Regions from separate parts of the Solibacillus sp. FSL R7-0682 genome, predicted to be linked through region 1. Evidence: riboswitches for the same ligand, from Rfam matches in the RefSeq annotation. Region 1 holds a riboswitch; the other holds the start of a gene.
The links. Region 1 has a riboswitch for glycine ahead of gcvT (glycine cleavage system aminomethyltransferase GcvT). Riboswitches for the same ligand answer to the same signal wherever they lie in the genome.
Positions count from the first base shown of each region.

Region 2: it holds a riboswitch for glycine, as region 1 does, so the genes downstream of both, MKZ17_RS09335 (amino acid permease) here and gcvT (glycine cleavage system aminomethyltransferase GcvT) in region 1, are expected to answer to the same signal.

Region 1 covers NZ_JBBOUI010000001.1:1,562,262-1,566,462, forward strand. Annotated here, with positions in the region: gene MKZ17_RS07960 (hypothetical protein) at 1-165, shown strand, start outside; gene MKZ17_RS07965 (hypothetical protein) at 266-661, shown strand; gene MKZ17_RS07970 (hypothetical protein) at 785-988, shown strand; gene MKZ17_RS07975 (shikimate kinase) at 1,394-1,906, shown strand; glycine riboswitch at 2,036-2,129, shown strand; glycine riboswitch at 2,133-2,232, shown strand; gene gcvT (glycine cleavage system aminomethyltransferase GcvT) at 2,317-3,420, shown strand; gene gcvPA (aminomethyl-transferring glycine dehydrogenase subunit GcvPA) at 3,442-4,201, shown strand, end outside.
Region 2 covers NZ_JBBOUI010000001.1:1,821,339-1,825,539, reverse strand. Annotated here, with positions in the region: gene MKZ17_RS09340 (alanine/glycine:cation symporter family protein) at 1-203, opposite strand, end outside; gene MKZ17_RS09335 (amino acid permease) at 443-1,780, opposite strand; glycine riboswitch at 1,933-2,011, opposite strand; gene MKZ17_RS09330 (DUF2087 domain-containing protein) at 2,322-3,047, opposite strand; gene MKZ17_RS09325 (dehydrogenase) at 3,179-3,721, opposite strand; gene MKZ17_RS09320 (methyl-accepting chemotaxis protein) at 3,962-4,201, shown strand, end outside.

The DNA of each region.
Region 1 (4,201 bases):
ATTGAAAAAGGGAAGAATGATGGTGCGTTTACTGAATATATCATTGTTATCAGAGGGAAAACGGACAGGAGAACGTACTCTAATATTGCTTTACGGAATTGGGTAAGAGAAGAAACAAAACGATTATTGAATATGAGTTATCAAACACCAGGCGATAGAAAATAAAACACGCTCAAAACGGTAGCGTTAGCACACTTAATGCTACAAAAACACTTTTGGACATATATATATATAAATCGACATACTCTTAAAAAGAGGTGTTTTTTTGAATAAAAAATTTTATATCGTAGGTATTATCTTCATTTCTCTAGCTCTTATGTTTTTTTATCTGCATGAATCGAAAACAAATCAAGAAACTCACATTTTAACAAAGGAAGAACAAGAGGAGTTAGCTGACTTCGTTGATTCTCTACATAAAGAAGGAGGATTTTTTTCCTCAGTGAGTGAAGAAATGATAAAAGGCGGGCACAGGTATCAAACTGCAGGAATAATTTATTCAAATGATGATATTAGGATTCATGTAATAGTACCGGATAAACAAGTAATTACTGATAAATTGCAAATAGAAATAAATAATATATATCAAGAGATGGCAAGTAAACACAACCTTAAGTGGGAAGCTTTCGATATAAGAGTTGTCCATTCTGATGAGACAAAATAAATAACGGGCTTTAGTGATAGCCTTTAAATTTTTCTTTAAAAAGTACCCAAAAAGAAATTTTGAGGTGTTTTATATCTTTCTGACACTCTTTTTTGTAAAATATTGTAAAAGGGGTGGCGGGAAATGCGATTAGAAGAAACTGTTGTAATCGTTGATTTTTATTACATGCATAGGCAAGTTAATGTAAAAGGAGGGACAGTTTTGTTTATGGGACCGGGTGGGAAAATGCCAGAAACTGACGAAGAGTTAGTCGATGAAATTAAAAGACAATATGATTATGATGCGACTGAGATATTATATAAGCGCGAGTACATAATGAGGGAATAAATAAAGCCTTCCACAGAAAATGTGGAGGGCTATTTTATTTATGCTATTCAATCACACCTGCCCGAAATTAATGTTCATTAATAATAAGAATAGTGTTCATAATTTACTGTACCCCAAATGTACCCCACTTCACCCGACGTAATTCGGTGAAATTCGCTGTTCGGATTATTGAAATAATAATTTATAGGCGTATATAAAAACCTTTTGACTAATAGAAAACCTTATTAAATAAAGGTTGGATGGCTTCGAATGAAAAATATCAATGTCATGACCATTCAATAGAAATAAATCAAAGACAAATACCTATAATTCATTGGAATCTATTTACGTTCGTGCTACGATAAACATACTAAGTACTATGAATAAATGAATCGAGTAGCTCGTAATTAGAAGAAGGTGATTGGCATGCGAAAAATATATTTAGTTGGTTTTATGGGCTGTGGGAAAAGTGCTATTGGAAGACGATTAAGCTATTTCTTAAAAATGCCCTATTATGATATGGATCACGAGATTGTACGGCAGCAAGGAATGTCGATCCCTGAAATTTTTGAAAAATATGGTGAACAACGCTTTCGTGAAATCGAAACGGAGTTTTTAAAAAATTTCCGAGATGAAGCATGTATTATCGCTACAGGTGGCGGGGTTGCAATGAAAGAAGAAAATCGGCGAATTATGCGCAGAAGTGGGCTTGTATTTTTTTTAGATGCACGATTTGACGATATTTATGTGCGTATTAAAAATGATAAAAACCGTCCAATCGTACAAAAGTCGACCGAACAAGACTTGGAAGAACTATATAACACGAGACGCAAATTTTATCGTGAAGCTGGACATATACAAGTATTAACAGCAAACCGTACACTTCGTCAAATTGTAGAATATATTGGTTTTCAAGTAAATCGACTAAAAGGCGAATAAAATATATTTTATTATTATTAATGTTCGGTTTTTAAGTTGAAATAAAAAAAGATTGCGTTTTTATGACATTCAATGTTAGGATATTGCTAAGCGTTATATTTTTCATTTAGTTAATTTAACCTATCGCGGATGATGATACGGGGAGAGAACGTGAAGTCACGTCGCCGAAGGAGCAAGTAGCAAGCGCTATGAATCTCTCAGGCAAAAAGACTCGTATTGGACGCAACTCTGGAGAGCGCTGTATTATTAATACAGCCACCAAAGGGGAAAGCCTAAAGTGTGAAAGAACTCAAGTTTAGGTGTAACTTTCAGGTGCAAGGACAGAGAATCTCATACAATGGGATTCTTCTGTCCTTTTTTGCTTTATGAAGTTAGCTAAAAGTACATACTAATTAAAGGAGGATTTCGAAATGACAAATGGATTAAAACGTACACCACTTTTTGATGAGTATGCAAAGTATGGTGGAAAAACAATTGATTTTGGAGGCTGGGAGTTACCAGTACAATTCAGTTCGATTAAAGAAGAACATGATGCAGTACGTAATCGTGCTGGCCTTTTTGATGTTTCACATATGGGCGAAATTTTTGTTGAAGGCCCAGATGCACTTCCTTTTTTACAAAAAATGTTATCGAATGATGTATCTAAAATTTCGGTTGGCGGTGCACAATACAGTGCACTTTGCTATGAAACAGGCGGTGTTGTAGACGATTTATTAACTTATCGTTTAGACGATAACCGTTATTTACTTTGTGTAAATGCTGCAAATATTGAAAAAGACTTTGCATGGTTACAACAACATCTAGAAGGTAACGTTACAATAACAAATGAATCTGCAAATTATGCACAAATTGCCCTACAAGGTCCGTTATCGGAAGAAGTACTTCAAACATTAACGGAAACAGACCTTTCAACAATCAAATATTTCAAATTCCAGGATAATGTGTCTGTTGCTGGACATAGTGTACTTGTATCTCGCTCTGGTTACACAGGAGAAGACGGCTTTGAAATTTACGGCATGCCTGAGGCTATTGTAGACCTTTGGAACAAAATTTTGGAAGCAGGTAAGGAAAAAGGCGTTATCGCAGCAGGTCTAGGTGCTCGCGATACATTGCGTTTTGAAAGTTGTCTCCCATTATATGGCCAGGAATTATCAAAAGATATTTCCCCACTTGAAGCAGGCATTGGCTTTGCTGTGAAATTAGCAAAAGATCCTCAATTTATCGGGCAACAGGCTTTAATTGAGCAAAAGGAAAAAGGATTAACACGAAAATTAGTTGGAGTGGAAATGATTGATAAAGGCATTCCACGTCATGGCTATAAAGTATTAAAAGATGGAATTGAAATCGGTGAAGTAACGACTGGTACACAATCCCCAATGACAAAACGTAATATCGGTTTAGCTTTAATTGACGCAAAATTTGCGGAAGTTGGAATTGAAGTAGAAATTGAAATTCGCAAAAATAAAGCAAAAGCGATAATTGTTGAAACACCATTTTATAAACGCAGTAAATAATAATTGAAAAGAGGGTTTCGAATGAATCATCGTTATTTACCAATGACGGAACAAGATAAGCGAGAAATGTTAGAGCGCATCGGTGTTGCTTCAATTGATGAGCTATTTGCTGACATTCCAGAGAAAGTACGTTTCCAAGGTCTTTATAATATTAAAGAAGCAAAATCGGAAGCGGCATTAATGAAAGAATTAGCGCAATTAGCTGGAAAAAACAAAGATACAGCTTCTAATGTGTCATTCCTAGGTGCAGGAGTATACAACCATTATAAGCCCGTAATTGTTGACCATGTCATTTCTCGTTCTGAATTTTATACTGCATACACACCGTATCAACCAGAAATTTCACAAGGGGAATTACAGGCAATTTTCGAATTCCAAACAATGATTGCAGAGTTAACAGGCATGGATCTTGCCAACTCTTCAATGTATGATGGCGGTACAGCATTAGCAGAAGCGGGAATGCTTGCAGCAGGTCATACACGACGTAAAAAATTAATTGTTTCAGGTGCCGTTCACCCAGAATATAAAGACGTTGTAGCAACTTATGCATATGGGCAATCGATTGAAATCGTAACCGTGCCAACAAAAGACGGTGTTACAGATGTTGAGGCATTAAAAGGATTAGTAGATGATCAAACGGCTGGTGTAATCGTACAATATCCGAACTTCTTCGGCCAAATTGAAAACCTTCAAACATTGGCTGATATTACGCATGAAGCAAAGGGCTTGTTTATTGTATCAGCAAACCCGTTATCTCTTGGCGTTTTAACACCACCTGGTA
Region 2 (4,201 bases), 260 kb from region 1:
TGGAACGAAGAAATCCCCTTCTTGCCATCCTTACCAACTGGCGCCTTTTCAATGATCACACGGAACATTTCTGGAATCATTCTAAATTGTACAAATCGAGTACGTATCGTGAAATATAAACCAATTCCTACAAGCATGTATATTAATAAATATGAATACATAAATGTATTAATTTCACCGACAATGTTTTCAATAAATGTCATCTTTTCTACCTCCTTAAAAATAAGCATACTACAAAAATGTGTTGTCAAAAAAATATTTAAAAATACAAAATATTATTATTTTACTTTACAATGATAGAAATGACGTCATTTAGAGAATAAAAAATACTTCTCGGAGTATTACATCAAATAAATACCCATTAACAATATGTCACAAAACCTCACATACCATACAAAAAAGAGCCACACAATTTACTTGTATGGCCCTTTTCGTATACATATTATTTCTTTCGATTTCTATATAAAATAACGAGCAAAATAAACCAAAGAGGTGTCAGCATTAAAGCCATTCTTGTCGCTTCTGAGATCGCCATAATAATAAGTAAAAATACAAAGAATACCAACACGAAATAGTTCACAAATGGTGTTAATGGTGCTTTGAAAATCGATGTTTTGTGTAATTCCGGATGACGTTTTTTGTAAAGAATATGGGATACTAAAATAATACTCCATACCCAAATAAAACATATGGCACTAATTGTCGTAACAATACTAAATGCATTCTCTGGCATTAAGTAACTAAGTAATGCTCCAACAGATACAACAATTGCAGAAAATGTTAACCCATTTTGCGGTACGCTGTTTTGATTTAATTTCGCGAATGCTTTTGGTGCAAGCTTATGATTTGCTAAACTATAAAGCATACGGCTTGTTGAGAACATCCCACTATTTCCCGCTGAAGCGGCTGATGTTAACACAACAAAGTTAATTAGTCCTGCAGCTACCGGAATACCAACTAACGCAAATACTTGCACGAACGGCGAATTTGCTGCACTTAACGTATCCCACGGGTTGATCGTTAAAATTACAAATAGCGCCCCAACATAAAACAGTAAAATACGTAAAGGAATTTTGTTAATTGCTGATGGAATGTTTTTTTGCGGATTCGCCGTTTCAGCAGCAGATACACCGACTAATTCCATTCCTACAAAAGCAAACACAACCATTTGGAAGGCCATTAAGAAGCCAAATGCGCCATTCGGGAATAATCCACCATGCTCCCAAAGATTTGATACAGCCACTTTCCCTGATTCTGTTTCAAAACCAATTACAAGTAAAACAATACCGATTGCAATTAACGCAACAATCGTAATAATTTTAATGAGCGCAAACCAAAACTCTAATTCACCAAATAATTTTACCGTTAATAAATTTAATACTAATAGAACGACTAAACAAAAAATTGCTGGCACCCATTGTGGAATATCGAACCAATATTGTGTGTACATGCCGACAGCAATAATGTCAGCCATTGCCGTCATGATCCAACAAAACCAGTACGTCCAACCAGTAATATAGCCTGCCCAGTCTCCTAAATATTCTGTGGCGAATTCAGTAAAGGATGAATAGCCACCCTTAGATAATAACAGCTCCCCTAGCGCACGCATAACGAAGAATAATGCGATTCCGACGATTAAGTACGCGAATATAATGGACGGTCCAGCGAGTGAAATTGCTTTTCCGGACCCTAAAAATAAGCCCGTCCCAATCGTACCTCCAATGGCAATAAGTTGCACGTGACGATTTTTAAGATCGCGTTTTAATTGTTGTTGTTCCAAGACAAGTCCCTCCAAATCATATACTTTTGTCTACTATTTTGTAGCGCAAAATAATGAGTATGTCTTCGCGGGCCATCTATCAAATTTTCTGAAAATAAAAAAAGGACTGATAATTACACCAGTCCCTGTTACGTAAGAATAATAACTTCCCTCATTACTCTTCTGTCCTTTTGCCTGAGATTATGAACCCTTCGGCGACGCTTGCATTGCGCTCTCTCCAGAAACTGCTCCCGACTGTAGTTTTATCCACAGCGATCTTCGCATTGATATGTATGCAATTGTTGCTAATAAAAATTTGATAATAATTCAAATTTCTAATACTCGCGTTTCAATACTATTATTGTACAATAACTAATACTAGCAATGTTTCACGAAAAAAACAATGTAACAACCTATGTTGCATACAACTATAATAGCAATTCAAATGAAATATCAACATTTTCTACACATAAAAGAGTATTATTATAAAGAAAAAATATTAAACAGAATATAATGAAATTTTAAATTCCCCTGATAATTTAACCATTTGCACCTTCAGATGTCATTTCACCCAATAGTTTGCACCATCATCACTACGAAGCATAAAGCCATATTCGATTAAATTGCGGCGTAGTGATACAAAATCGTCATGAACACCTTTTAATATTTCATTTACTTCTTTTTCTGTATAATTTTTTTGCTCATCAAATCTTTTTATAATGTGCTGTAAAATAACAATTTTCTTCTTTTCCTTGCTCGGAATGATTTCGATACTACCACCTAACCCTTTTTTAAAATATGTTTTTAATATCTTTTCCCGTTCTTGTTCTTCAATTGCATAACGTTCATCCACTTGCTTTGCCCCCTTATGAATTTGATAGTTTTGTGGCTCTTTTAATAACTGCATTAATGCTAAAAACACTTTAGCTTGGCGCTCTTTTTCACGTAGCTTGAAACGGTGCTGACGAACAGTAGAAACACTATTGACACTGCTATCGCGGACAATTTGCTGATCGCTTTCTCCCGCATAAAAATGACCCAACATTTCCATTTGGACATCACTTAATCCCGTTATTTTTTTATCTTGCTGTAATAATGCGTGAAATGGTGATTGATGAGCATCTGTTAAATGTACTTCCATCATTCCTAGTGCATTCAAAAATTTTCCTTCAACTGGAAATACTTCATGTTCATAATAGTTGGTTGTGCAAAATAAGCAGTGTAGCAATCCTTCTTTATCATAATAACCTTGCATTAACTGTTGGATAGATAAATTTTCATAATCCACAAACAAAACCTCGATTCGTTTACTATTTAATAAACAATTTACACTGTATTTAATTATTTGTAAACGAAATTTGTATTTGTTTATAAAAAAACCTTTATTACATTATTGAACTGTAATAAAGGTAAACGTTTTTATTGCTTAACTTCATAAAGGATCGATTGCTTTTCTAAAAGCACGCGATTAACTTCTATTAAAGTACCGTAAGTGAGCCCTGTCTTCTTCATTTTTACTACAAATGTTTTGGGAACCGCCAATTCATTACATGCAATTTGCGCTATTTGTTGAAGAGCTTTTGGATAATTAATTTTAACGAGCAATGTATCTCCTTCTTTTGTGACTTCTTCAAAAATACGGTCGCAGCTATCTGCATAAGTCGTTACAAATAATACCTCTTCTGTTTTGAAATCCACTTCAGGTACGGACGGAAATTGAAAAATGTCTGCCCATGTTTCATATAATTGTGGATCTTGAATTAAGGATAAGCTTGTTCCTACTTCGTGAGGAATAAAATTTAAGTTAAACAATAATTCATGCTCAATTTGTGTACCACTTGGAAGCTCTTGATTCGTAGGATTATCCAAAACTGATTTATCTTCGACAGACTGTTTATCGTCTGTACAGGCGAACAAAACAATGCTTAAAAGTAATGTACTTATTATTATCGAGTATTTCATTTATATCACCTTCCATTCTTTACAGTATTAGTCGGCTCTTTCATAAATTCGTTTCACAATTCTTCAAATTTTTATTGAGTATTCAAAATCCCCCTATGCTTTTCCGACTATCAATAAAGGTAAATTAACCTAAATTTCTAAATAGATAGTTTATTAAATTATAGGTACTAAGACTAGATTTACAGATTTTTATAGTATAAAATACACGAATACAACAAAATCCATTGAAGGGGTACATAAATGAACTTTTTAAAAAATTTAAGAGTGCGTAGCAAATTATTATTACTTATATCCATAAGTATACTTATCGCCATCGTTATTGCCGGTCTATCATTCATTCAATCAATTAAGATGGCAAATAATATGGAAACGATCTATGAAGAAAAATTTATACCAAATAGTTGGTTAAACAATGCGGTAAGTGTAAACCTACGTATAGACAGCACCATTATTCAAATGATGACGACTACTGACCAACAA